3 regions of the Rubrivivax sp. JA1026 genome follow, and region 3 is predicted to be linked to each of the others. Evidence: predicted binding sites of a transcription regulator. Region 3 holds the regulator's gene; each other region holds the start of a gene.

Region 1 (4,973 bases), on a different contig from region 3:
GCCGAGTTCTACGAGGAAGAGGTCGACGACATGGTCAAGGGTCTGTCCAGCCTGATGGAGCCCTTCATCATCGTCATCCTGGGCGTGCTGATCGGCGGCATCGTGGTCTCGATGTACCTGCCGATCTTCAAGCTGGGCGCCGTCGTTTGATCCCCGCCGACTGGAGCGCGGCGCTGCCGCTGGACCTGCTGTTGAGCCCCTGGCTGCTGGCCCTGTTCGGGCTGGCCGTCGGCAGCTTCCTCAACGTCGTCATCCACCGCGTGCCGCTGATGCTGGAGCGCCAGTGGTGGGCCGACGTCGCCGGCCAGCTGACCGACCGCGACTCGTTCCGCCGCGTCTTCGGCGCCGACGCGCCGGCCGGGCTGGCGCAGGCCGGGCTGGGGCTGGACAAGAAACTGGAGGCACTGGCGCCGCTGGGCATCGTCCGGCCCCGCTCGCGCTGCCCGTCCTGCGGCCATGCGATCCGCTGGTACGAGAACGTGCCGCTCGTGAGCTGGCTGGCCTTGCGCGGCCGCTGCTCGGCCTGCAAGACGCGCATCCCGGTGCGTTACCCGCTGGTCGAGCTGGCGACCGCGGCGCTGTTCGGCCTCGTCGCCTGGCGCCTGGGCGCGCAGCCGGCGGTGCTGCTGTGGTGCGGCGCCGTCGCCGTGCTGCTGGCGCTGGCGCTGATCGACTGGGACACGACGGTGCTGCCCGACGGGATGACGCTGCCGCTGCTGTGGGCCGGCCTCGTCGCCGCCGCGCTGGGCTGGCTGCCGGGGCAGACGCTGGCCGACGCGATCGCCGGCGCGGCGGTCGGCTACCTGTCGCTGTGGTCGGTCTACTGGCTGTTCAAGCTCGCCACCGGCAAGGAAGGCATGGGCTACGGCGACTTCAAGCTGCTCGCTGCGCTCGGCGCCTGGCTGGGCTGGCAGGCCATCGTGCCGATCGTGCTGATGGCCTCGGTCATCGGCGCCGTCGTCGGCCTCGGCATGAAGGCCACCGGTTCGCTGCGCGAAGGCCGCTTCGTGCCCTTCGGGCCCTTCCTGGCCGGCGGCGGCCTCGTCGTGCTGCTGGCCGGCCGCGAGACCGTGCTCTCGTGGATCGGCTGGGCCTGACGCCCCGGCCGCGCCGCTTCGGCCTGACCGGCGGCATCGGCAGCGGCAAGAGCACCGTCGCCGCGCTGCTGGCCGAACTCGGCGCCGTCGTCGTCGACACCGACGCGATCGCGCGTGAACTCACCGCGCCCGGCGGCGCCGCGCTGCCGGCGCTGGCCGCGGCCTTCGGGCCGGAGATCGTCGGCGCCGACGGCGCGATGGACCGCGAGCGCATGCGCGCGCTGGCCTTCGCCGACCCCGGCGCGAAACGCCGGCTCGAAGCCGTGCTGCACCCGATGATCGGCGCCGAGGCGCTGGCGCGCGCCGCCGCGGCCGGCGACGCGCCGGTGGTGTTCGACGTGCCGCTGCTCGCCGAGTCGGCGCACTGGCGCGCACGCTGCCAGCGCATCCTCGTCGTCGACTGCCGCGAAGCCACCCAGGTCGAGCGCGTGACACGGCGCTCGGGCTGGAGCGATGACGCCGTGCGCCGCGTCATCGCCCAGCAGGCGAGCCGCGCCACGCGCCGGCGCATCGCCGACGCGGTGATCTTCAATGACGGGATCACCCCCGGGGAACTGGCCGCCGAGGTCCGGGCGCTGTGGGCGCTGTGGAACAATGGTCCTCACTGAGCATTCCCCCGAAGAGCGCCGACTTTGGTCCTGTACGAGTACCCGTTCAACGAGGGCATCCGCACGATGCTGCGGCTCGAGCACCTGTTCGACCGGCTCGGGCAGCTCGTCGCACGCGACGCGCCGGTGGACCACCACTTCGCGCTGGCGACGATCTTCGAGATCATGGACGTCGCCTCGCGCGCCGATCTGAAGAGCGACCTGCTGAAGGAGCTGGAGCGCCACCGCGCCCAGCTGCAGTCCTACCGCGGCAACCCGCACATCTCCGAGGCCGCGCTCGACCAGATCGTCGGCCGCATCGACACCGCCTTCAGCGGCCTCAACCAGCTCCAGGGCAAGGCCGGCCAGGCGCTGCAGGGCAACGACTGGCTGATGGGCATCCGCAGCCGCATCGGCATCCCCGGCGGCACCTGCGAGTTCGACCTGCCCTCGTACTACGCCTGGCAGCAGCTCGACCCGGCCAGGCGCCGCGCCGACCTGATGGGCTGGATCGCGACGCTGTCGCCGCTGGCCGAGGCGCTGCAGGTGCTGCTGGGCCTGCTGCGCGACAGCGGCGTGGCCCAGCGGGTCGTCGCCGCCGGCGGCCAGTACCAGCAGAGCCTGCCGGCCGGGCGCACCTACCAGCTGATGCGCGTGCGCCTGGACGCCGCCGACGGCCTGGTGCCCGAGATGACCGGCCACCGGCTGATGGTCGGCGTGCGCCTGATGCGCCCCGACGCCGACGGCCGGCTGCGCCTGGCCGCCGAAGACCGCGACTTCGAGCTGACGCTCTGCGCCTGACCTGTCTCCCCTTCGTTTCCCCGTGACCGCTGCCCGCCTCGTCCCCTGCCCGGCCTGCAAGACGCCGACGCCGTATTCGCCGCAGAACCGCTGGCGCCCGTTCTGCAGCGAACGCTGCCGCAGCCTGGACCTGGGCGCCTGGGCCAGCGAGAGCTACCGCGTCGCCGCCGAGGCGCCGCCCGACGCCGGCGACGACACGCCGAGCCCGCCGACACGCCAATAACGCCCCGGCCGCTGTCGGCTTTGTCGCGAAGAGCACAGCCGGCCGACGCCCGACACCTTCCGCAAGTCCTTGATCCATAAGGGATCGAGGCATGGCACGGCTCTCGCAGTGCGGGCTCGTCCTCAACCGACGGGCCCGCCATGAGCCACACAGCCTTCATCTCGATCGGTGACCTGCGCCGCAGCCGGCCCGCCCTCGGCGACGCCGCGCCCGCCAGTGCTGGCGGCTGCAGCAGCAGCGGCGGTGCCGGCAAGTCCGGCTGCGGCTCCTCGGCCGGCCCCGAGGACATGCCGGCGGAGATCTGGGAGAAGGTCAAGAACCATCCCTGCTACTCCGAGGAAGCGCACCACCACTTCGCGCGCATGCACGTCGCGGTCGCCCCGGCCTGCAACATCCAGTGCCACTACTGCAACCGCAAGTACGACTGCAGCAACGAGAGCCGCCCCGGCGTCGTCAGCCAGAAGCTGACGCCCGAGCAGGCGGTGAAGAAGGTGCTGGCGGTGGCCAGCGCGATCCCGCAGATGACGGTGCTGGGCATCGCCGGCCCCGGCGACTCGCTGGCCAATCCGCAGAAGACCTTCGAGACCATGCGCCTGCTGCAGCAGCACGCGCCGGACATCAAGCTCTGCCTGTCGACCAACGGCCTGGCGCTGCCCGACTGGGTCGACGAGATCGTCAAGTACAACGTCGACCACGTCACGATCACGATCAACATGGTCGACCCGGCCGTGGGCGAGAAGATCTATCCCTGGATCTTCCATGACCACCGCCGCGTCACCGGCCTGGAAGCGGCGCGCATCCTGCACGAGCGGCAGATGCTGGGCCTGGAGATGCTCACCGCACGCGGCGTGCTGGTGAAGGTGAACTCGGTGCTGATCCCGGGCGTCAACGACGAGCACCTGATCGAGGTGAACAAGGCCGTCAAGGCACGCGGCGCCTTCCTGCACAACATCATGCCGCTGATCTCGGAGGCCGAGCACGGCACCTTCTACGGCCTCAACGGCCAGCGCGGCCCGACGGCGCAGGAGCTGAAGGCCGTGCAGGACGCCTGCGCCGGCGGCGCCAACCTGATGCGCCACTGCCGCCAGTGCCGCGCCGACGCCGTCGGCATGCTCGGCGAAGACCGCAGCGACGAGTTCACGCTCGAGAAGATCGAGGACCTGGCCGTCGTCTACGACCTGGACAAGCGCCGCGCCTACCAGCAGCAGGTCGAGCTGCAGCGCCAGGCCCAGCACCAGGCCAAGGTCGACGCGCTGGCCGCGGCTTTCGACACGCGCCTCGCCGACGACGGGCTGAAGGTGCTGGTCGCCGTGGCCAGCGAGAGCCAGGGCCGGGTCAACCAGCACTTCGGCCACGCCACCGAGTTCCAGATCTACGAGGTCGGCGCCGGCGCCGCGAGCTTCGTCGGCCACCGCCGCGTCGACCTGTACTGCCAGGGCGGCTACGGCGAGGACGAGCAGCTGCCGTCCATCGTCCAGGCGCTGGCCGACTGCCACGCGGTGCTGGTCGCCAAGATCGGCGCCTGCCCGCGCGACGAGCTGCAACGCGCCGGCATCGAGCCGGTGGACCGCTACGCCCACGAGTTCATCGAGAAGGCCGCGCTGGCCTGGTTCGCCGACTACCGCGAACGCATCGCCAGCGGCGCCGTCGTCCACCAGCCGCGCGGCGACGCGCGCCTGCGCCTGGGGGCCTTCACCGGCACCGCGGCGGCCTGATCCCGTCCCCTTCCCTGCCCCACGAGGAGAACCCCATGGCCCTGAAGATCATCGCCTCCATGTGCTCCGGCTGCTCGGCCTGCGAAGCCGAATGCCCGAACAACGCCATCCGCGAAAAGGGCGGCAGCTTCATCATCGATCCGGCCAAGTGCACCGAGTGCGAAGGCCACTTCGACGCCCCGCAGTGCATCGCCGTCTGCCCCGTCGACAACTGCATCAAGAAGGTCTGACGATGGGCGCGGCGAACGTCGTCGTCACCCCCGCCGCCGAGAAGTTCATGCGGCGATTGCTGCGCTTGTCGGAGCACCCGGCCGGCGGGTTCCGGCTGACGGTGACGCCGGGCGGCTGCTCGGGGCTGTCGAGCAGTTTCAGCCTCGACGCCGAGCCGCAGGATGGCGACGCCGTGCTCGACGTCAACGGCCTGCGTGTCTTCCTGCCCGCGGCCAGCGCCGCGCTGCTGGACGGCGTGACGGTCGACTTCGCCGACACGCCGACCTCCAGCGGCCTGCGTTTCCACGACCCGAGGCAGGCCGCCTGCGGCTGCTCCAGC
Region 2 (4,973 bases), on a different contig from region 3:
GGTGCTCGGGATCTGCAGCAACATGGACCAGATGCTCAACATGCGCGGCCTGGAGGCCGCCGGCGCCGGCATCGCGCTGCGCGCCGACCGGCTGTCGGCCGCCGCGGTGCGGCGCGCCGCGGCCGCGCTGCTGTCCGGCGGCCCGGGCCGCGAGACGCTGGCGCGCCTGGGCGCCGGCGAGGCACGCGAGCGCTTCGTGCGTTATGTCGACGAGGTGACGGGCGCAGCCCGCGAGGACCGGCCATGACGACCGACACCGCGCCCGAGGGGCTGGACCGGCTGTGGGACACGATCGTCGTCGGCACCGGCATCGGCGGCGCGACGATCGGCCACGCGCTGGCCCGCGCCGGCCAGCAGGTGCTGTTCTGCGAGCTCGGCGACCGCGGCGACGACGCGCTGCTGGGCGAGTACCCGGAGCTCGCCGCCGGCCGCGACGGCCGCGCGCTCGGGCCGGGCGACGCCGCGCTGGCGGCGCGCGGCGGGCGCTGCGCCGACCGCATCGTCGACCGCAGCGCCCGCCGCGAGCGCGAGTTCACGCCGTTCATCGGCCACGGGCCGGGCGGCTCGAGCGCGCTGTACGGCATGGCGATGGAGCGCTTCACGCCGGAGGACTTCGAGCCCGGCCGCTTCGCCGCCGGTGCCGTCGACGCCGCGGTCGTCGAACGCTGGCCGGTGTCGCACGCCGAGCTGCTGCCGTTCTACGAGCAGGCCGAGACGCTGTACGGGGTGCGCGGCGACGCCGACCCGCTGGCCGCGCACGCGCCGCGGCTGCCGGCGCCGGCGCCGCTGTCGGCGGCCGGCAGCGAGTTCGCCGACTTCCTGCGCGCGCGCGGCCTGCATCCGTACCGCCTGCCCAGCGCCTGCGAGTACCGGCCGGGCTGCGGGTCCTGCCAGAGCTTTCTCTGCCGCCACGGCTGCAAGCGTGACGCCGAGAGCGCCTGCCTCGTGCCGGCCGTGCGCGATCACGGCGCGACGCTGCTCGCCGGCTGCCGGGTGCTGGAGCTGCTGGCCGACGGGCGCCGCGCCGGCGGCCTGCGCTGCACCTGGCGCGGCCGCCCGCTGACGCTGCGCGGCCGGCGCGTGATCCTGGCCGCCGGGGCGCTGCAGTCGCCGCTGATCCTGCTGCGCTCGGCCGGCGGCGCCGGGCTGGGCAACGGGTCGGGGCTGCTCGGGCGCTGCCTGATGCGCCACCTGATCGACGTCTACCTGGTGCGCCCGCGGGCGGCGGACGAGCCCTTCGACAACCGGCGCAAGGAACTGGCCTGCAACGACTTCTACGTCGACGGCGGCGCCAAGCTCGGCACGCTGCAGTCCTTCGGCCGCCTGCCCCCGGCGCCGATGCTGCTGGGCTCGCTGGCCTCGGACCTGCGCGCCACGCCCTGGGCCGCCGCCGCCGGGCTGCTGGAACTGGCGCGGCCGCTGATGCTGCCGCTGCTGCGCGACCTCAGCGAAGGCTGGATGACGCTGGCGACGATCGCCGAGGATCTGCCGTACGCCGACAACCGCGTCGCCTGCCACCCGGACGGGCCGCAGCGCGTGCTGCTGGAGTACCGGCTGCGCCCCGAGGCCCACGAGCGCATGAGAACGCTGCGCGCGCACCTGCGGCGCACGCTGCAGGGCCGGCGCTGGCGCCGCCTGGACCAGGTGGCGAACAACCAGCGCATCGCCCACGTCTGCGGCACCTGCCGCTTCGGCGACGACCCGCGGCACAGCGTGCTCGACCGCGACAACCGGGTCCACGAGCTCGACAACGTCTACGTCGTCGACAGCTCCTTCTTCCCGTCCAGCGGCGGCACCAACCCGAGCCTGACGATCGCGGCCAACGCGCTGCGGGTGGCCGGGCGGCTGCTGGCGACGGGCGGCTGAGCCCGGCCTCCGGCCCCGGCAGGCCGTCTCCAGCCCTGTCGGAAAGCCTTACACAGGTCACCGGACAGAGGCCATGAAAAGCCACTTTTCCCTTTCATGACAGCCACTTGGCGAAAGTGGCACAGCCGTTGCTTTGTTGGCTCAGCGGGCACGTGCCCAGTACTGCAACGAATCCTGAGAGGAGTCCGAATGCGCAAGAGCATCCTGGGTGCACTGATCGGTAGTGCCTTCGCCCTCGCCGGCCCCGCCCACGCCGGCCTTGTTCTCGACCTGGACGGCGCCGGTGGCCTGGCCCCGGTCGAAGTCACGGCGCTGGACTGGTCGCAGACCAGCTTCCTGGCCCAGGGCGCGAACAACGCCATCGTCAACTTCGCCACCCAGAACGGCGGGTCGACGGAGTTCCAGGTCTACACGCACGCCAAGCTGACCGGCTACACGCTGGCCAACGGCGGCAGCTCGGGCACGCTGCCCCCGAACTTCGGCGAGATCACGCTGGTCGCCGGGTACACCGAGCGGGTCGTCGGCGTCGGCCCCGGCCTGACTTCCGCCACGTTTGCCACGACCGGCGCCGGCTGGCTGGAGATCTACTACAGCGCGCCGAGCGGCACCAACGCCACCGACCTGACCGGCAACGGCTTCAACGACGGCCGCCTGATCGGCAAGCTGTCGGGCATCACCGTCGACGCGTTCGGCAACTTCACGATCACCTCGGCGGCCGCCGTCCTGGACGGCTTCAACGGGAACGACTACACCGGCCAGCAGACCGTGAGGGGCTTCGGCTCGCAAGAGGCTATCACTGCGGGCACCGATAGCATCGCGCTCGACCCGACCTTCTTCCTGACGACGCTGACCGGGTTCACGATCAACTTCGCGAACATCTCGATCGGCCTGCCGTACACCTCGGTCAACCCGTCGGACTGCTTCAACACGACGCAGAACGGCGCGGCGGTCGGCAGCACCGGTCACGTGTCGACATGCGACAACGTGCACGTGGACGGCACCTACGCCGCCAACGGCGGCTCGGGCGGCTACACCCCGGTGGTGGGCAACATCAACGGTGGCACCCCGGGCGCCCCGGACTTCATCGCCCAGACCGACTTCAACTCGGCGGTCACCGGCGACGTTCCGGAACCGGGCACGCTGGCCCTGGTCGGCTTGGCTCTCGGCACCGCCGGCTTCGCGGCCTCGCGCCGTCGCCGCGGCTGAGACCTGCCGCCGGCACGCATCGGGGGGGCTTCGGCCCCCCGTTTCTTTTGGTGCGTCGCACCGACACGCCCGGATACACGAGGTGACGGCGACCACGATCGTGGGGGTGCCGTCGTCCCCGGACCCGCGGCCACGGGCCCGGGCCCGGCGAGCCAGACCGGACGCCTGCGCCGCGGCGCTGGGCGGCCCCAGCCACTGAAGCGGCAACTGGCGCCATGCCGAGGCGCCACAGCCTCGCGTTTTCATGACGCAAGTCGCATTCTTTGCGGCTTCAGCGCGCTAAGCGCCCCGATCCCGTGAGCCGGGGGTGCCGCTGCCCGGGGGCCTTCCCTACAGTGCCTGAAAGCAGGTCACGCCTGCTTGCAACAAGCATCAAACGGCCGGGGACGATCACCTCCAGGCTCTCCACCGCCTGCTGGTCCCAGCGGCCATCGCCACGGAAGCTCACCCGGTAGCGACCATGATCCGCATCTTCAACCACTACGTGCACCGCCAGACGCTGCTGCAGATCTCCTCGGACTGCGCCCTGCTGGTGCTGATGCTCGTCGCGGTGTTCTTCGTGCCCTTCGGCCACGCACCCGACCTGCTGACGGTCGCCGGCCCGCACGTGCTGTCGCTGGCCGCCGGCATGGTGGTCATCAGCGCAGCCACCGGCATCTACCAGCGCGGCCCCAACCTGACGCCGGTGCAGAGCTGCGCCCGCGCCGTGGCGATGCTCGTCATCGTGCTGCCGCTGGCCTATCTCGGCTTCGGCCTGCTGCCGGCCGCCGCGCCTGAGCGCCACGTCGTCCAGATCGCGGCGATGGCCGGCGTGGCCGCCGTCGTCGCGCGGCGCGTCTACGTGACCCACTGGGGCGCACGCGACCGCGACCGGGTGCGGGTGATGGTCTTCGGCGCCGGCCCGGCCGCGCAGATCGTCGGCCAGACGCTGCTCGCCTCGGACCCGTGTGTCGAGATCGTCGGCTTCCTGCCCGGCCCGAACGAGCGCGAGACGGCGGTGCCCGAGGGCCAGATCCTGCATTCGGACCTCGCGCTGCCGGCGCTGGCCGAACAGCTGGGCGTCGACGAGATCGTCGTCGCGCTGACCGAACGCCGCTCCGGCAGCATGCCGCTGCGCCAGCTGCTCGACTGCAAGCTCATCGGCGTCAAGGTCTACGACCTGTCCACGCACTTCGAGAAGCGGCTCGGCCAGATCCGCGTCGACTTCGTCAACGCCGGCTGGCTGATCTTCGGCGAGGGCTTCAACCAGGGCGCCGTGCGCACCGCGATCAAGCGTGTCTTCGACATCCTGTTCAGCACGCTGCTGATCGTGCTGTCGGCGCCGGTGATGCTGCTCACCGCGCTGGCGATCAAGATCGACAGCCGCGGCCCGGTGTTCTACAGCCAGGAGCGCGTCGGCCTGGGCGGCGCGAGCTTCATGGTGACCAAGTTCCGCAGCATGCGCACCGACGCCGAGAAGGACGGCAAGCCGCGCTGGGCCACGGCGCAGGACGACCGCGTCACGCGTGTCGGCCACGTCATCCGGCTGCTGCGCATCGACGAGCTGCCGCAGCTGTTCAACGTGCTCAAGGGCGAGATGAGCCTGGTCGGCCCGCGCCCCGAACGCCCGTTCTTCGTCGAGCAGCTGACGCGCGAGATCCCGTTCTTCGCGGTGCGCCACAGCGTCAAGCCGGGGGTCACCGGCTGGGCCCAGGTGCGCTACCAGTACGGCTCCACGGTCGAGGACTCGCAGCAGAAGCTGCAGTACGACCTCTACTACGTGAAGAACCACTCGCTGTTCCTCGACCTCGTCGTGCTGTTCGAGACGGTCGGCGTGGTGCTGACGGGCAAGGGGGCGCGCTGAGCCGCCGGCCGGCCACCTAGAATCTTCCGCTCCCTTCCACGGAGCGGACGCGCCGGCC
Region 3 (4,973 bases):
CGTTCGAGCACCTCGCGGGCGCGGGCCTCGTTCAGCCCGACGCCGGCCGCGACCTGGGCCAGCACCTCGGGGTCGCTCGGGTTGCGGCCTTCGCCGTGGTAGGCGGCGAGCAGCGCCCGCTTGAGGTCCAGCGCCCGGCCTTCGAGACCGGCCCAGTGCAGCAGCCGGTGGGCGTCGAAGGTGTTCCAGATGCGCGTGCGCTCGCCGAAGGCGAAGCCGACCGCCGCGCCGCGTTCGGCCAGCGTGCGCCGCACGGCGGCGAACTGCTCGGGCGCGCCGCCGTACTTGCGCTGAAGATGTTCGTCGATGGCCTCGCCTTCGGGCGCCATGTCGGGGTTCAGCTCGAACGGGCGAACCTCGATCTCGGCCTCGATCTCGCCGGCCAGGTTCTCGAGCGCCCGCTCCAGCGACGCCAGGCCGACGGCGCACCAGGGGCAGACGACGTCGCTGACGAAGTCGATGTGCAGACGCTTCATGCGGCCTCCTTGTTGGACCCGGCAACCATGTCGAAGCGGAACAGCCGGCATTCGATGGGCCCGTTCCACATCGGCACGCGCCGGCTCTCCTTCAGCCGCATCAGCGACGGCAGCTTCATCTCCGGGCTCAGCACCCAGGCCGTCCAGCCGGCGTAGCGGCGTTTCCAGTGCGCGGCCAGCGCGCCGAAGAACTCGGCCGACGAGCCGCCGCCGTCGAAGCCTTCACGCGCGCCGCCGGGCGCGTCGCCGCGGGCGCTGCCGCTGCCCTTGGGCGCGATGCGCTCGCCGTACGGCGGGTTGAGCATCAGCGTGCCGCGTTCGGCCGGCGCCGGGCGCTGCAGCGCGTCGGCAGTCTTGAAGGCGATGGCCTGGCCGACGCCGGCGTTGGCGGCATTGCGCGCCGCGAAGTCGGTCATGCGAAAGCTCACGTCGCCGGCGAAGACCTCGACCGCAGGCGCGTGCACACGTTCGCGCGCGGCCTGCTGCAGCTCGCGCCAGGCACCGAGCTGGTCGCGGAAGGGCAGCAGGCGCTCGAAGGCGAAACGGCGCTTGATGCCCGGGGCGATGCCGCAGGCGATCTGCGCGGCCTCGATGGCGATCGTGCCGGCGCCGCAGCAGGGGTCGAGCAGCGCGCCGTCCTCCTCGCGGCCCTGCCAGCCGGCGGCGGCCAGCATCGCCGCGGCCAGCGTCTCCTTCAGCGGCGCCTCGCCCTTGACGCCACCGGCGCGTTCGTCGCGCCAGCCGCGCTTGAACAGCGCCTCGCCCGAGGTGTCGGCGTACAGCGTCGCGTGCTCGGGGCCGACGTACAGCTGCAGCGACAGGTCGGGGTGGCGGGTGTCGACGCTGGGGCGTTCGCCGCTCGTTTCGCGCAGCTGGTCGCAGACGGCGTCCTTCACGCGCAGCGTCGCGAAGTTCAGGCTCTTCAGCGGCGAACGCTGCGCCGCGACGTCGACACGCAGCGTCTGGCGCGGCGTGATCCAGTCGTCCCAGCGCACGCGGCGCGCGAGTTCGTAGAGCTCGTGCTCGTCGCGGTAGGGGCCGTCGATCAGCGGCCACAGCACACGCTGGGCGAGCCGGCTCTCCAGGTTCAGCGCCATCGCGGCGCGGGCGTCGCCGTCGACGAAGACGCCGCCGCGCACGGCCTCGGTGCGGCAGCCGGTGATGCGGGCGGCCTCGTCGGCCAGCAGCGGCTCGACGCCACCGGCGCAGGGAAGGAACAGGGAGACGGTCATGACGGCGGCGCGACGGACGAAAGCGCTGGACTGTAGTCCAGCTGCGGCGGCGGCGGCGGCGCGTTGTGGCGGAGGACGCGGAGGACGGGGTCAGGTCTCGCGAGACCTGACCCCGGGCTGCCCGGGCTGCCTCAGCTGCGGCGGCGGCGCGTCGCGGCGGAGGACGGGGTCAGGTCCTGCGGGACCTGACCCCGGGCTGTGGTCGCGTCAGATCGCCCGGCGCAGCGAGGCCGGCGCGATCTTCAGCGCCTCGCGGTACTTGGCGACGGTGCGGCGCGCGACCTGGATGCCCTGCTCCTCGAGCATCTGCGACAGCTGGCTGTCCGACAGCGGCTTGCTGGCGTCCTCGGCCGAGACGAGCTGCTGGATCAGCGCCCTCACCGCGGTGCTCGACGCGTTGCCGCCGGCCTCGGTGTTCAGCGAGCTGCCGAAGAAGTACTTCAGCTCGAAGGTGCCCTGCGGCGTGGCCATGTACTTGGCCGTCGTCACGCGCGAGATCGTGCTCTCGTGCAGGCCCAGCTCGTCGGCGATCTCGCGCAGCACCAGCGGCTTCATCGCGATCGCGCCGTGCGTGAAGAAACCCTTCTGGCGCTCGACGATGGCCTTGGACACACGCAGGATGGTGTCGAAACGCTGCTGGATGTTCTTCATGAACCAGCGCGCCTCCTGCAGCCGCGACGACAGCCCGCCGGCGCCGTTGCGCTGGCCGCGGATCGCCTGGGCGTAGAGGTCGTTGATGCGCAGCTTGGGCATCACGTCCGGGTTCAGCAGCACCTTGAAGCCGCGCCCCGACTTCTGGACGATGACGTCGGGCACGATGATGTTCGACTCGGCCGGCGCGAACGGCCGCCCCGGCTTGGGCTCGCAGGCGACGATCAGTGCCTGCGCTTGGCGCAGCAGGTCCTCGCCGGCGCCGGTGGCGGCGGTCAGCTTCTTCACGTCGCGCCGGGCCAGCAGCTCCAGCGAGTGCTCGCAGATGCGGATCGCGACCTCGCGCGCCTCGCAGCGCGGCGTCGTGCGCAGTTGCAGCACCAGGCACTCGGACAGCGAACGTGCGCCGACGCCGGTCGGCTCCAGGCTCTGCAGCCAGCGCAGCGCGCACTGCAGGCGGTCGGCCAGGGCCTCGCGCTGCTCCTCGTCGTCCAGGTCCAGCATGTCGGCCAGGCGCGCGGCGATGTCCTCCAGCGGGTCGGCGAGGTAGCCGTCGTCGTCCAGCGACTCGATCAGCACGTGCAGTGCCGCAGCGTCCTCGGCCGACAGCCGCATGCCGGCGATCTGGCGCCGCAGGTGGTCCTGCAGCGTGCCGGCGCCGGCGCGGCGCTCCTGCGGGTCGAGGTCGTCGTCGCTTTCGGGCGCGGCCGCGGCCGGGGTCTCGCGGATGCCGTCGAAGTCGTCGCGCTCGGTGCCGTTCTCCCAGTCCTCGCGTTCGGTGGTGCCGAACTCGGCGGCGTCGACCTCGGCCGGTGCCGGCTCGGCGGCACCGTCGCCGTCGTCACGCTCGGCGACGCGGTCGACGGTGGCACGTTCGGCCGGCGGGTCGAACGGTGTCGCCGCGTCCTCGTCCATCTCCAGGAACGGGTTCTGCTCGAGCATCTGCTCGACTTCCTGGTGCAGCTCCAGCGTCGACAGCTGCAGCAGCCGGATCGACTGCTGCAGCTGCGGCGTCAGCGCCAGATGCTGCGACAGGCGGACTTGGAGGGAGGGCTTCATCGGCCGCGCGTCACATCTTGAAATGCTCGCCGAGGTAGACCTTGCGCACCTCGGCGTTCTCGACGATCGCCTGCGGCGTGCCTTCGGTGAGCACGCTGCCTTCGCTGATGATGTAGGCGCGGTCGCAGATGCCCAGCGTCTCGCGCACGTTGTGGTCGGTGATCAGCACCCCGATGCCGCGCGACTTGAGGAAGGCGATGATGCGCTGGATCTCGATGACGGCGATCGGGTCGACGCCGGCAAAGGGCTCGTCGAGCAGGATGAAACGCGGCTGCGTGGCCAGCGACCGGGCGATCTCGACGCGGCGGCGCTCGCCGCCGGACAGCGCCGGCGCCGGCGAGTCGCGCAGCTTCTCGATCGACAGGTCGTGCAGCAGCTTGTCCAGCAGCTCCTGGATCTGCGCCGGCTTCAGCGGCCGGCCGTCCGGGCCCTGCTGCAGCTCGAGCACGGCGCGGATGTTCTCCTCGACGGTCAGCTTGCGGAAGATCGACGCTTCCTGCGGCAGGTACGACAGCCCCAGGCGCGATCGCTGGTGGATCGGCAGGCGCTCGACCGGGCGGCCGTCGATGCGGATCTGGCCGGCGTCGGCACGCACCAGGCCGACGACCATGTAGAAGGTGGTGGTCTTGCCGGCGCCGTTGGGGCCGAGCAGGCCGACGACCTCGCCGGCGGCCACCGACAGGTGCACGTCCTTGACGACGCGCCGCTGGCCGTAGCTCTTCTGCAGGTTCTCGGCTTCGAGCCGGCTGCCCGCGACGGCGGTTTCCATCAGCGCTGGCCCCCGAGCGAGCGCGCCGGCGCCAGCGGCGCGGCCGAGGCCGGCGCGGCCGGCGGCGTGGCCGCCTTGTCGCTGCGCGGGCTCAGCACCGCGCGCACGCGACCGCTCGGGTTGGCACGGGTCGTCTCGCCGCCGGCGACGCTGAAGGTCTCGGCGGTGTTGTCCCAGACGATCTGCGAGCCGGTGATCTCGTCGGCGACGACCGCGCCGCGCAGCCGGCGCACCGCGCCGTTGCCGATGAAACGCAGCGTGTCGGCGCGGCCGTCGTACTCGATGCGGTCGGCCACGCCCTCGACGACCTCGTCGACGCCGTCACGCTTCTGGCGGTAGCTCGCCGGGCGGCCGGCGCTGCCGATGGCGGTGGCGGCGCGGTAGCCGTCGGCCGTCTCGCGCAGCTCGACGCGGTCGGCGCGGATGACCATCGTGCCCTGGGTGATGACGACGTTGCCGTTGAACTCGACGAGCTGGCGCTGCAGGTCGACCGAGCCCGGCCGGTCGGCCTCGACGACCATCTGGCGCTCGCGGTCGGCGCGCTCGGCGGCCGCGGCGGCGCACAGCAGCGCCAGCACCAGCGGTGCGGCACGGCGGAGGAGGGCGAAACGGAGCGTCATTTTCGGCACGAAACTTGCAAGCATTCTAGCCACAAGTTCGTGCCGTCGAACAGGGTTCGCGGGCCCCGCGTTGCGAGGCCGATGCGCCGGATCAAGACCCGGCGCGGGCCCGGGCTCAGGCGCCCTGGCGGGAGCGGGCGATCAGGAAGTCGGCCACCGCGAGCGC

The links. Region 3 encodes sigma-54, which starts transcription at its own class of promoters, with help from an activator protein. Its sites were predicted from a motif close to TGGCANGNAANCTGCTTT; they were not measured.
Region 1: nifB (nitrogenase cofactor biosynthesis protein NifB) is a predicted target of sigma-54. The motif match lies at 2,801-2,818, and genes of this name have one in related genera.
Region 2: G5B56_RS05845 (PEP-CTERM sorting domain-containing protein) is a predicted target of sigma-54. The motif match lies at 1,984-2,001, and genes of this name have one in related genera.

Annotation. Positions count from the first base shown of each region.
Region 1 is NZ_JAALCQ010000010.1:126,164-131,136, reverse strand. It holds gene G5B56_RS16680 (type II secretion system F family protein) at 1-150, shown strand, start outside; gene G5B56_RS16675 (A24 family peptidase) at 147-1,097, shown strand; gene coaE (dephospho-CoA kinase) at 1,079-1,705, shown strand; gene zapD (cell division protein ZapD) at 1,730-2,485, shown strand; gene G5B56_RS16660 (DNA gyrase inhibitor YacG) at 2,508-2,708, shown strand; gene nifB (nitrogenase cofactor biosynthesis protein NifB) at 2,849-4,423, shown strand; gene G5B56_RS16650 (4Fe-4S binding protein) at 4,459-4,653, shown strand; gene G5B56_RS16645 (iron-sulfur cluster assembly accessory protein) at 4,656-4,973, shown strand, end outside.
Region 2 is NZ_JAALCQ010000002.1:472,599-477,571, reverse strand. It holds gene G5B56_RS05855 (glycosyltransferase) at 1-247, shown strand, start outside; gene G5B56_RS05850 (GMC oxidoreductase) at 244-1,866, shown strand; gene G5B56_RS05845 (PEP-CTERM sorting domain-containing protein) at 2,056-3,072, shown strand; gene G5B56_RS05840 (TIGR03013 family XrtA/PEP-CTERM system glycosyltransferase) at 3,533-4,915, shown strand.
Region 3 is NZ_JAALCQ010000007.1:192,088-197,060, reverse strand. It holds gene G5B56_RS13505 (DsbA family oxidoreductase) at 1-476, opposite strand, end outside; gene G5B56_RS13500 (class I SAM-dependent RNA methyltransferase) at 473-1,708, opposite strand; gene G5B56_RS13495 (RNA polymerase factor sigma-54) at 1,916-3,418, opposite strand; gene lptB (LPS export ABC transporter ATP-binding protein) at 3,429-4,187, opposite strand; gene lptA (lipopolysaccharide transport periplasmic protein LptA) at 4,187-4,807, opposite strand; gene G5B56_RS13480 (thiol:disulfide interchange protein DsbA/DsbL) at 4,923-4,973, opposite strand, start outside.